3 regions of the Aquitalea sp. FJL05 genome follow, and region 3 is predicted to be linked to each of the others. Evidence: predicted binding sites of a transcription regulator. Region 3 holds the regulator's gene; each other region holds the start of a gene.

Region 1 (4,192 bases), on a different contig from region 3:
GCAGTAGCAGGGCGCTCAGGCTGGCGAGGCGGAGCTTGGGCATGGTATGACCTTTCACTGGTGCCGGGGCATGTCTGATTACAGGCGCTGCGCATTGTCTGGATGTCATGGCCGCTGCCTGTTTGCCGATTCTGACATGTCTGGCTGCGCGACGGGGTGTGCAATGGCGAGATAGGGCTTGCCGTGATTGTATTTGTAAATGATAATCATTGTTATTAACTGACGGTAAGGAGGCGTGTCATGCTGTGGTCCATCATTCAGCTTGCCGGAGTAGTCATCATGCTGCTGACGCGGCTGGCCTACCGTCCATTATTACAGCAGCGCACCTGCATGGTGGTGGGGCAGTGCATTTTGCGCTGGCCAGTGCTGGCTGGCATGCTGTTTGTGCCCTTGCTGGCCGCCGGCACCGGCTGGCAACGCTGGTGGCCGCTGGAACTGCCGCCGCTGGCGGCACCCGCCGGCAGTTTGTTGCTGGCTTACGCCTGCTGGTTGTTCTGGCGCAGCCAGCACGATCTGTTGCTGCAACCGGCTGGAGCCGCGCAGTGTCAGGGGGGTGTTTATCAACGCATCCGCCATCCGCTGTATGCCGCGCTGTGGCTGGCTGCGCTGGCTCAGTGGTTGCTGTTGCAGGACGGGGTGGCTGCCAGCGGCATGCTGGCCTTGCTGCTGAGCTATCGGGGCAGCGTGCGGCGTGAGGAGGGGGAAATGCTGCAGCGTGCGGGCAATGCCTATCGCCTGTACATGCAGAAAACCGGCCGCTTGTGGCCGCGCGGGCTGGCCGCCTGAGCGGCCACGGCACTTAGCGCTGGCCGGCCAGATTGCCCAGCATGGTGTTGATTTCTGCCGGACGGTATAGCGGTGGGCCACTGCGGTAAACGCTGAGTTTGCCCTGTTCGATCAGACCCACTTCCAGCTGTTTGCTGGCGGGGTCAAGCAGCAGATAGGCCATGTCCTCTCCCCCCTGATGCGGTTTGTTACCGCTGACAAACAATAGCTGGTCCTTGCCTAGCGGGCTGCTGACCTGCATGTTCTGCAGGAATACCGGCATCTTCTCACCCAGTAGCCGGCGGAGTGCTTCGGCTACCGCGCCTTTTTGATACAGGCCGATGTCCGCCGGATAACTGCCCACTTTTGCTTCCAGTTGCGGCCATTGCACGGCATTGGCCGATTTCCCCATCCCTTGTTGCACGGCAGATACCGCAAGGCCCAAGGCCGGATTGTCGGCCACCAGCTGGGCGGCCTGTTGCTTGGCCTCACCAGCAGCGGCACTCGCTTGTTGGCGCAGTGCTGCCAGCGGTGCGCTGGCTTCGTCCAGCTTGGCATGGGCGGTACTGATGGCGGCGGAAGCGGCTTGCTGCGCGGCATCGTTTTGCTGCTGGGTGCAGGCGCTGATCGCGAACAGGCTGGCGAGCAGGGTGGCAAGGTGAAATTTGTTCATGGTTATTCCTGATACTGTACTCATTTACAGAGCATTGTGCTGCTGCTTGGTTCCCGCCGTGGGCTTTTCCTTGCTGGCATGGGATAGGGGAGGTTGTCTGTTGTGACGCTGGATGGATAAGTGTTGTCGGGTCGGGTTTTGTTGATGAGTTTGGTAGTAAAACTACGCAATGCAGGCGGTCGCCTTGGTGGTTGAGATTGATATGTGAAATTCAATGTTTGAAAACGAACATTTTCTGATTTGTAATCATGAGTGCCTTCCTGTTGGATACTGGTAATTATCACGATATTTTGTGCTATAAACGGGTGCGGTTGCTGCGATGCATGCTGCAGTAATGCTTGAATGTTGACTGAGTTTGTTTTTTATCTTGTTGAAAAATATAAATAAAATTGCTTTGCCGGGTGTGGTGTTGCCAGATGGTAGATGACGCTTGCTGGTAGAATGTCCGGCTTCGCTGATCTGCCATGGCGGAGTTTGATTTACATCAATAAGCCGTTTTCGATAGTGAATGTAGTATTGTTTCTGTAGGGACAAGTTTCGGACTTCAATTCAGGAGGTAGTCATGGAAGCGATTGCTCACAATGCCGTACAGGCGGACCCGTGGCGGGGCTTTGCTGCCGGCAACTGGCAAAACCATGTCGATGTACGTCTGTTCATTCAGCTGAATTATCGGCCCTTTACCGGCGATGCCACTTTCCTGGCGGGTGCCAGCGAACGCACCCGCAAGCTGTGGGATGTGCTGGGTGAGCTGCTGCGTCAGGAGCGGGAAAAGGGTGTGCTGGATGTATCGGCTGATCGTGCTACCTCCATCACCGCGCATGACGCCGGTTATATCGACCAGTCGCTGGAACTGATTGTCGGCCTGCAAACCGACGCACCGCTGAAGCGCGCCATCATGCCCAATGGTGGCTTGCGCATGGTGGAAAGCGGATTGGCGGCTTATGGCTTCGAGCTGGACCCGGTAATCAAGGAAATCTGGGGCAAATACCGCAAGAGCCATAATCAGGGTGTGTTCGACACCTATACCCCCGATATTCTGGCGGCACGCAAGTCCGGCATCATTACCGGTCTGCCGGATGCCTATGGCCGCGGCCGCATCATCGGTGACTATCGCCGTGTAGCGCTGTATGGCACTGATTTTCTGCGCAAGGAGCGCCAGCAGCTGTTCCACGAGCTGGACGATGCCGTGTTCACCGAAGACGTGCTGCGCCAGCGTGAAGAGTTGTCCGAACAGTTCCGTGCGCTGGACGAGTTGCGCCAGATGGCGGCCAAGTATGGCTATGATATCAGCCGTCCGGCGGTCAATGCCCGCGAGGCGGTGCAGTGGACCTACTTTGCCTACCTGGCTGCAGTGAAAGAGCAAAATGGCGCGGCCATGTCGCTGGGCCGTATCGCCACCTTCCTCGACATCTATATCGAGCGTGACCTGGCCGCTGGTGTGCTGAGCGAGGAGCAGGCGCAAGAGCTGATTGATGATCTGGTGATCAAGTTGCGCATCGTGCGCTTCCTGCGCACCCCGGAATACGACCAGCTATTCTCCGGCGATCCGACCTGGGTGACCGAGTCCATCGGCGGCATGGGCGAAGATGGCCGTACCCTGGTGTCGAAAAACAGCTTCCGCTTCCTCAATACCCTGTACAACCTGGGGCCGGCACCAGAGCCGAACCTGACCGTGCTGTGGTCGACCAGCCTGCCACAGGGCTTCAAGGATTTCTGTGCTCAGGTTTCCATCGATACCAGCTCGATCCAGTACGAAAACGATGACAATATGCGCCCACTGTGGGGCGATGATTACGGTATCGCCTGCTGCGTATCGGCCATGCGCATCGGCAAGCAGATGCAGTTCTTTGGTGCGCGCGCCAATCTGGCCAAGGCCATGCTGTATGCCATCAATGGTGGCGTGGACGAAAAGAGCGGGGCGGTAGTGGCCTCCGGCTTTGAGCCCATCACGGCCGATGTGCTGGATTTTGACGAAGTCATGGCCAAGTTCGACAAGATGATGGACTGGCTGGCCTCGACCTATGTCAAGGCGCTCAACTGCATTCACTACATGCATGACAAGTACGCTTACGAGCGTATCGAAATGGCGCTGCATGACCGCGACATCCTGCGCACCATGGCCTGCGGCATTGCCGGCCTGTCGGTGGCGGCGGATTCGATGTCCGCCATCAAGCATGCCCGTGTCCACGTCATCCGCAACGAAGCCGGCCTGGCGGTGGATTATCGCATCGAGGGCGACTACCCGGCCTATGGCAACAACGATGATCGCGTCGACAGCATGGCAGTGTGGCTGACCGAAACCTTCATGAACAAGATCAAGGCTCAGCCGTGTTTCTACCGGAATGCCACGCCGACCCAGTCGGTGCTGACCATCACCTCCAATGTGGTGTACGGCAAGAAAACCGGCAATACCCCGTGCGGTCGCCGCGCCGGTGAGCCGTTTGCGCCGGGTGCCAATCCGATGAATGGCCGCGATGTGCATGGTTTCGTGGCTGCCGGTGCCTCGGTGGCCAAGCTGCCTTACTCCGCAGCGCTCGATGGCATCAGTTGGACGGCATCGGCTACTCCGGATGCGCTGGGGCACACCGCGCAAGATCGCATCGCCAATCTGTCGCATTGCCTGGATGGCTTTGCTGCTGCTGGTGGTTTTCATGTCAATGTCAATGTCTTCCGTCGCGAGACATTGCTGGATGCCATGGAGCACCCCGAGCTGTATCCGCAGCTGACGATTCGTGTGTCTGGTTACGCAGTCAA
Region 2 (4,192 bases), on a different contig from region 3:
CACCATCGCCAGTGCGATATCCAGCGCCTGCCACATCCGCGCCTCGCTGCCGGAGACGCCGCTCACCACATCCACCCCGCCGGGTGCGGCCTTGATATCAAAGCCGATCCAGTCCACCAGTCCGGCCACGGCTGCCAGCCGCTGCGGGTAAATGCCGGCAGTGTGCAGGCCGATGGCCATGCCTAGTTGGCGGGCGTCCTGCATCCACTCGGCCAGCTGCGGGGCCAGCGTGGGTTCGCCGCCGGAAAACACCACGCCATCCAGAAAGCCCACCCGTTGCGCCAGCACAGCACGAACCGCCGGCCAGTCCAGCACACCGGCGCTGCGTGCCTGCAGCGCGGCATTGTGACAATAGCCGCAGCGCCAGGGGCAACCCGCCACAAACACCGTGGCCACCAGCCGCCCCGGCCAGTCGCAGCTGGAAAACGGCTCGATCCCGGCCAGCGGCAGCAGCACCGGGCTGGCCGGGCTGCGCGACTCAGCGATGCAGATGCTGTTCATCAAAATGCAGGCGCTCGGCAAACTCGCCCTGCTTACCCACATTAAAGGCAGAGACCGGGCGGAAATAACCCATGACGCGGGTCCAGACTTCGCAGCGGGTACGCAGGGCCGGGTCCAGCTGTTCTGCCTGTTTGATTTCGGTTTGATGGGACATGTTGTTCTCCTGTGAGGGTTGGGAATCAGGCGCGGCTAACAAAATGGCGTAGCGTCTCTGGGGCAAGGCGCGCCGCCGCAGACAGTACATGCCGTACGGCAAGGCGGCGCAACGCAGCAGCAGGCTTTTTGTTAGCCGCGCCAAGCTTTTCAGCAGCAAGGCACGGTGGCTGCCGTGGAGCGGGAGCGGGCCAGCAGCTCGGCATCGCACTTGGGGCAGAATTCGTGGTGGCCGCTCAGATAGCCGTGCTGCGGGCACACCGAGAAGGTGGGCGTGACCGTGATATAGGGCAGACGGAAGCGCTGCAGCGAACGGCGCACCAGCTGCTTGCAAGCGGCAGTGGAACTGATGGCTTCGGTCATGTACAGGTGCAGCACGGTACCGCCGGTATAGCGGCGTTGCAGCGGTTCCTGATGGCTGAGCGCGGCGAAGGGGTCGTCGGTATGCCCGGCCGGCAGCTGGCTGGAATTGGTGTAGTACGGCTTGTCGGCCGGCCCTGCCTGCAGGATGTCCGGGTAGCGCTTGCGGTCTTCACGGGCAAAGCGGTAGGTGGTGCCTTCGGCCGGGGTGGCTTCCAGGTTGTACAGATGGCCGGTGTCTTCCTGCATCTGCACCATGCGGGCGCGGATGTGGTCGAGCAGATCCAGCGCCAGTTGCTGGCCGGCGGCACTGGCAATATCCTCGGCATCGCCAGTGTAATTGCGCACCAGTTCGTTGATGCCGTTTACGCCGATGGTGGAGAAGTGATTGCGCAAGGTGCCCAGATAACGCTTGGTGTAGGGATACAGCCCGTCATCCATCCAGCCCTGTACCCGCTGGCGCTTGATTTCCAGGCTGTCGCAAGCCAGGGCCAGCAGGCGGTCGGTTTCGGCCAGCAGGCCGGCCCAGTCGCCGCGGAAGCGGTAGCCCAGCCGGGCGCAGTTGAGCGTCACCACGCCGAGCGAGCCGGTCTGCTCGGCGCTGCCGAACAGTCCATTGCCGCGCTTGAGCAGTTCGCGCAAGTCCAGCTGCAGCCGGCAGCACATGGAGCGCACCATCTGCGGCTCCAGATCGGAATTGAGAAAATTCTGGAAATACGGCAGGCCGTAACGGGCGGTCAGCGCAAACAGCAGCTCGGCATTCGGGCTGTCCCAGTCGAAATCCGGAGTGATGTTGTAGGTGGGAATGGGAAAGGTGAAAGCCCGGCCATGGGCGTCGCCACTGGCCATCACCCGCAGGAAGGCGCGGTTGATCTGGTCCATTTCCGGCTGGCAGTCGCCATAGCAGAACGGCATTTCCTCGCCGGCAATCAGCGGAATCTGGCCAGCCAGGTCGGCCGGGCAGCTCCAGTCGAAAGTGAGATTGGTAAACGGCGTCTGCGTACCCCAGCGCGATGGCACGTTGAGGTTGTAGACAAACTCCTGCAGCGCCTGCTCTACCTGCTCATCGCTCAGGCCATCGCGCCGGATGAAGGGGGCCAGATAGGTATCCACGCTGGAAAACGCCTGCGCTCCGGCCCATTCGTTTTGCAGGGTGCCCAGGAAATTCACCATCTGCCCCAGTGCCGAACTCAGATGGCGCGGCGGCGCCGCCTCTACCCGGCCTGGCACGCCATTAAAGCCCTCGTGCAGCAACTGGCGCAGCGACCAGCCGGCGCAGTAGCCGGCCAGCACATCCAGATCGTGCAGGTGAAAATCTGCCTCGCGGTGGGCGGTGGCGACGGCTGCCGGGTAGATGCCATCCAGCCAGTAGTTGGCAGTCAGCTTGCCGGCGGCATTCAGGATCATCCCACCCAGGCTGTAGCCCTGGTTGGCATTGGCAGATACGCGCCAGTCGGCGCGGCTGAGGTATTCGTCCAGCGTGGCAACCGGACTGACCAGAACAGGTTTTTTCATAACAATATGTAGTGCCTTAAATTTTTCAAACACTATATATTGATTTCAGAGTTGCAAAAGTCACAGCTGAAAAAGGCTTGATACGGATCAAGTGCCGCCTCAGCCGGCCAGACAGACCAGGCCGCCGCCCGCTTTGCATGCCGCTGTCGTGTAGGGATTGCCCTACAGGACTACAGCATTTTTCCTGACAGAAAAATCCGCAGCCTCCCGATACCCCTGCTGTCATCCACTTTTTACAATTCAGTCATCACCATTTAAACAGGAGTGGTCATGGCTGAAACGAACGCAAGCGACATCCTGGTCCGCTTCAAGAACGTACAAAAGAGCTACGACGGCGAGACCCTGATCGTGAAGGATCTCAATCTGGACATCCGCAAGGGCGAATTCCTTACCCTGCTGGGTCCGTCCGGCTCCGGCAAGACCACCAGCCTGATGATGCTGGCCGGCTTCGAAACCCCGACCGCCGGCGAGATCATGCTGGGCGAGCGTTCGCTCAACCGCGTACCGCCGCACAAGCGCGATATCGGCATGGTGTTCCAGAACTACGCGCTGTTTCCGCACATGACCGTGGCCGAGAACCTGGCCTTCCCGCTGAAAGTGCGCGGCATGGACAAGACCGATGTCACCGAACGGGTGAAACGCGCCCTGTCCATGGTGCAGCTGGACAAGTTTGCCAACCGCTACCCCGGCCAGATGTCCGGCGGCCAGCAACAGCGTGTGGCCCTGGCCCGCGCCCTGGTGTTCGAACCGCAACTGGTGCTGATGGATGAACCGCTGGGCGCACTGGACAAGCAGCTGCGCGAACACATGCAGATGGAAATCAAGCATCTGCACGAACGCCTGGGCGTGACCGTGGTGTACGTGACCCACGACCAGAGCGAAGCGCTGACCATGTCCGACCGCGTGGCGGTGTTCCATCAGGGTGAAATCCAGCAGATCGACAGCCCGCAAGGCCTGTACGAGCATCCGCGCAATACCTTTGTTGCCAACTTCATCGGCGAAAACAACCGCCTGCACGGCAAGCTGCTCAGCCGCGATGGCGAGCGCTGTACCGTGGGCCTGGAAAACGGCGAGCGCGTGGAAGCCATGGCCGTGCATGACGCTGCCCCCGGCCAGCCGGTATCGCTGTCCATCCGCCCGGAACGTATCAATCTGAATGTGGCACAGGAGCAGAACCGCTTCTCCGGCCGCGTGCGCGAATTCATCTACCTGGGCGACCACGTGCGCATCCGCATGGAAGCCTGTGGCAACTCCAGTTTCATCGTCAAACAGCCAATCGCCACACTCGACCCCAAGCTGGCAGTGGGCGACGTGATTTCGCTGGGCTGGAATGTAGAACACGTAAGAGCGCTCGATCCCGTCGAACTGGCCGAGTGAGTGCGTGCAAGTGAGTAGCGTGTAGTAGCTGTAGTCTCAAAACAATATGGAGATCTATCAAATGAAGAAATGCATGAAAGCTCTTTCGCTGGCCGTGGTTGCCGCTTGCTGTGCTCAGACTACCCTGGCCGGTGACTTGACCGTGATTTCCTTTGGCGGCGCCAACAAGGCGGCCCAGGAAAAGGCTTACTACGCTCCCTTCACCAAGGCTACCGGCGTCAAGGTAGTGGGCGGCGAATACAACGGCGAAATGGCCAAGGTCAAGGCCATGGTCGACACCAAGAGC
Region 3 (4,192 bases):
CTGGCTGTAACAGGGGCCGACCTTGCCGATGGACGAGACACCAAGACCGATCATGTCGCAGTCGGCATGGGTGGAATAGCCCTGGAAATTGCGCTGCAGGCGGGCCTGGCGCAAGGCGATGGCCAGGTCGTCTTCCGGCTTGGCAAAGTGGTCCATACCGATAAATACATAGCCGGCATCCGCCAGGCTTTTTACCGCATCCTGCAGGATATCCAGCTTGGTGCTGGCCGTCGGCAGATCCGCTTCGTTGATGCGCCGCTGCGGCATGAACACCGTGGGCAAATGAGCATAGTTGTACAGCGCCAGCCGGTCTGGACTGATGGCAATCACCTTGTCCAGCGTGGCTTTCAGCGATGCGCGCGTCTGCAGCGGCAGGCCGTAGATCAGGTCCACACTGACCGACTTGAAACCCGCCTCGCGGGCGGCATCGATCACTTCCAGCGTCTCGGCTTCGCTCTGCACGCGATTGACCGCCTGCTGCACCTGCGGGTCGAAATCCTGGATGCCCACGCTCATGCGGTTAAAGCCCAGACGTGCCAGATGGTGCACGGTCTCGCGGCCCACCTTGCGCGGATCGATCTCGATGGAATATTCTCCCTCCGGCAAAAATTCGAAGTGAGTGCGCAGCATGCCCATCAGCCGGTCCAGCTGTTCATCGGACAGGAAGGTGGGTGTACCACCACCAAAATGCAGCTGGATCAGCTTTTCGCGACAGCCCAGTGAGGCGGCCACCAGCTTGATCTCTTTTTCCAGATAGTCGAGGTAGCGATCAGCGCGGCTTTTGTCTTTGGTGATGATCTTGTTGCAGCCGCAGTAGTAACATACCGTGTTGCAGAACGGTATATGAACGTACAATGATATTGCGTTCTGATGCATGCCAAGGTGGCGTTGCTTCAGCCAGTGTTTATAGTCCTTCTCGCCAAACGCCGGCGTAAAGCGGTCGGCCGTCGGGTAAGAAGTGTATCTTGGGCCAGAGCCATCAAGACGTTCGATCAACGCTCGGTCGAACTCACAGTGGGTGGGCGAAAACGGATGGGTGGTGTGCATGTCGTCGGGTATTGATAGTCAAACGTCAGGTGGACTGGTAAATTTGCGGAAAACGTGTGAATTCCGCTTTGACAAGGGTCAAGCTTCTTTACAGGGTTGTACAAAACACTCGATGTCTGACCAAAACCAACACACTATTCACGCACTGAAGGTGTCCTGCTCCAACTGCAGCCTGCGCGAACTCTGCCTGCCCATCGGGTTGAACCGCGACGAAATGACGCAGCTGGACGCCGTGATCCGTCAGAGCCGCCGCCTCAAGCGCGGCGAGTACCTGTTCCGCAGCGGCGAGGGCTTCAAGTCCCTGTTCGCAGTGCGTACTGGTTTCTTCAAAACCAGCGTCGCCAGCCAGGACGGTCGCGAACAGGTCACCGGCTTTTTGATGTCCGGCGAACTGATGGGCCTCGATGGCATTTCTTCCAATGTGCATGGCTGCGACGCCATCGCCCTGGAAGACAGCGAAGTCTGCGAGCTGCCCTTCAATCGCATGGAAAGCCTGGGGCGCGATATTCCCAGCCTGCAGCACCACTTTTTCCGGCTGATGAGCCGCGAAATCGTGCGCGATCAGAACGTCATGCTGCTCCTGGGCAATATGAAAGCGGAAGAACGCCTGGCGGCCTTCCTGCTCAACCTGTCGCAGCGTCTGTCCACACGCGGCTTTGCTGCCAATGACTTCATCCTACGCATGAGCCGTGAGGAAATCGGCAGCTTCCTCGGCCTGAAACTGGAAACGGTCAGCCGTACGCTGTCCAAGTTCCAGCAGCAGGGCTGGCTGAGTGTCGATCACAAGCACATCCAGCTGATCAAGGCCGACGCACTGAAAGACCTGATTGCCGGCTGCACCCACGCCAACGGCGTCTGAAGCAGCAGCCAACCAGAAACACCGCAGCCCTGCTTGCCGGCAGCCTGCGGTGTTTTTGCATCTTGCGCATTACTGGCACGGCCGACCATTCGTCTGAAGACCTAGTCCGGTCGGCTAAGCCGCCCGCCCTGCCCTACCAGCGCCCCACCAGCATGCCTGCGGCCAGCATCTCGCCCCGCTCCATGGCCTGCTCCCGATGCTGCGGCAATATCTCGCCCTGCGCCAGCAAGGGCGGCAAGACTTCCTTCCAGCCATAACCGCAGGCAATGCGGCGCATGGCCTGGATCGCTCCCAGACCATCCGTACCTGCCGACACCAGCATCAGATAGGGCAGACCCTCGGTCTTCCCCTGTGCCGGGTAATAGGTGCGATCAAAAAAATCCTTCACTTTACCCGCCATATAGCCAAAGTTCTCCGGCGTTGCCAGCACGATGGCATCAGCAGCCAGCAAATCATCCAGTCCTGCCTCCGCGGCTGGCAGGCGGCTGATGTGGAGTTCTGCGCACAGCGGCAACAGCGGCTGACAGAAGGCATCGATCAATTGCAAGGTGTGGCCAGTCTGGCTGGCGTAGATAATCAACAACCGTTTCATGGAGCGGGCCTGCCATCAATAGTGGCCAGCAAGGCCTGTAATCGGTCCTGCTGCGGCCAGCCCGGCGGCACCACAAAGCCGCGAGCCACTTCCTCCCAGTAACCATCCCCCACCGGCAGCAATTCGGCCACCAGCTGTGGTACCGCCGCCTGCAACAGCTCTTGGCGCAGGCTATCCTGCTCACGCACCATGCCCTGCTCTACCCGCGCCGGGGCCAGCCAGCCCAGCCGCGATAGCCATATCCAGCGCCCTCCGCTGGAAAAGCTTGGCCAGGGCTGCTGCAAAGGACTGATCCAGCCTTGCAGTTGCTCCGGCGCCAATGGCGCAGCCGGGACAGCTGGCGTACCGGCATAGAAGAACCAGCCGGCCAGCCGCGCGGCACTGGCACAGCCGGCAAAACCGGGCGGCAAGACACGGGCCGCCGCAGGATGACGGGCCAGTTGCAGTTGTTCCTGTAATTTGGCGGCCTTGAGCGGCCAGGCGTCGCGCAGGCTGGGACCGACCAGAGTGTCCGCGCCATGTCCCAGCTGCAGATAGAATTTGCTGGCGGTTTCCACGTGCAGTGGCACACCATCCAGCCGGATCAGGAAATCGAATTCGCCGATGGTGCGGCCACCGGCCTCACGCACCGGCACATTGGCCGCCACCAGTTCGATATGCGGAGCCAGCTGGAACCAGAAAGCCAGCAGGCGTTCGGCATAGTGGCCAAGCCGCTGGCAAGGCTGTTGCGCCAGCCAGTGTGAGAGCGGTGCCGGATTTTCCTCCAGCTCCGCCAGCAAGGCATGGCCCTGTGGGCCCAGCAACTGCGCGGGCGACAGATTGCGGCCACTATCCCAGGGCGCAGGAGAGGTCAGCAGAAAAGCCAGATCACGCAGCGCCGGCTGCGTGTAAGGGAGATGAAAGCCGCGCTCAGGCCTCGCCGTCGTGCTCATGGCCATCTGCCACGCGCTGGATCTGTTTCATCAGGCCACGCAGGATATCGACCTCGTCACGCAACATGCCGGAGCGATTGAATAGCGCACGCATGCGGCGCATCAGGCGTTCGCTGTTGCGGCGACGGTAATAGCCGATGGCACCCATGGTCTGGTCCAGATGCTGGCAGAAGCCTTCCACCTCGCCGAGGCTGGCGGTTTCGCTCTCCGGCCGCAGGTACTCCACATCGACCTCGGTATGGCTGAACAGCTCGTAGGTCATCACCTGCACTGCCATCGCCAGATTGAGCGAGAAGTAATCCGGATTACCCGGAATGGTCACCAGGCGGTTGCACTGTTCAACTTCCTCGATAGACAGACCGAAGGTTTCATTACCGAACACCAGCGCCACCTGTTCGCCGTCACGCGCCCGTGCCACCAGCTCCGGCGTGGTTTCACGCGGGGTGGACAGCGGGGTGGTCAGCTCGCGGCGGCGGCTGGTCAGTGCACAGGCCACGGTGACATCGCTCAGGGCCTCGGCCAGGCTGGACACCACGGTTGCACTCTCCAGCACATCCACCGCACCGGAAGCCAGGGCATTGGCTTCATCACTGGGAAACACCTTGGGCTCCACCAGATACAGCCGGGTCAGGCCCATGGTTTTCATGGCCCGGGCAGCCGAGCCGATATTGCCCGGATGGTTGGGCCGGGCCAACACCACACGAATGTTTTTCAGAAAATCAGGTACTTGGGGTTTATTCATCAGCGGTTTCACATTAAAAT

What was found. Region 3 encodes FNR, which switches genes on or off when oxygen is low (the NO sensors DNR and NnrR bind a similar motif). Its sites were predicted from a motif close to TTGATNNNNATCAA; they were not measured.
Region 1: a site for FNR is predicted at 1,913-1,926, ahead of pflB (formate C-acetyltransferase). Genes of this name have one in related genera too.
Region 2: a site for FNR is predicted at 2,607-2,620, ahead of DBR44_RS15625 (ribonucleoside triphosphate reductase). Genes of this name have one in related genera too.

The regions. Positions count from the first base shown of each region.
Region 1 covers NZ_QAJS01000009.1:430,167-434,358, forward strand. The annotation lists gene DBR44_RS10080 (sorbosone dehydrogenase family protein) at 1-43, opposite strand, end outside; gene DBR44_RS10085 (hypothetical protein) at 241-786, shown strand; gene DBR44_RS10090 (hypothetical protein) at 800-1,438, opposite strand; gene pflB (formate C-acetyltransferase) at 2,001-4,192, shown strand, end outside.
Region 2 covers NZ_QAJS01000017.1:6,646-10,837, reverse strand. The annotation lists gene DBR44_RS15635 (anaerobic ribonucleoside-triphosphate reductase activating protein) at 1-501, opposite strand, end outside; gene nrdD (anaerobic ribonucleoside-triphosphate reductase) at 479-655, opposite strand; gene DBR44_RS15625 (ribonucleoside triphosphate reductase) at 805-2,562, opposite strand; gene DBR44_RS15620 (ABC transporter ATP-binding protein) at 2,800-3,906, shown strand; gene DBR44_RS15615 (polyamine ABC transporter substrate-binding protein) at 3,980-4,192, shown strand, end outside.
Region 3 covers NZ_QAJS01000005.1:205,214-209,405, reverse strand. The annotation lists gene hemN (oxygen-independent coproporphyrinogen III oxidase) at 1-1,047, opposite strand, end outside; gene fnr (fumarate/nitrate reduction transcriptional regulator Fnr) at 1,160-1,906, shown strand; gene DBR44_RS04400 (flavodoxin family protein) at 2,040-2,498, opposite strand; gene DBR44_RS04395 (DUF1853 family protein) at 2,495-3,430, opposite strand; gene DBR44_RS04390 (RNA methyltransferase) at 3,408-4,172, opposite strand.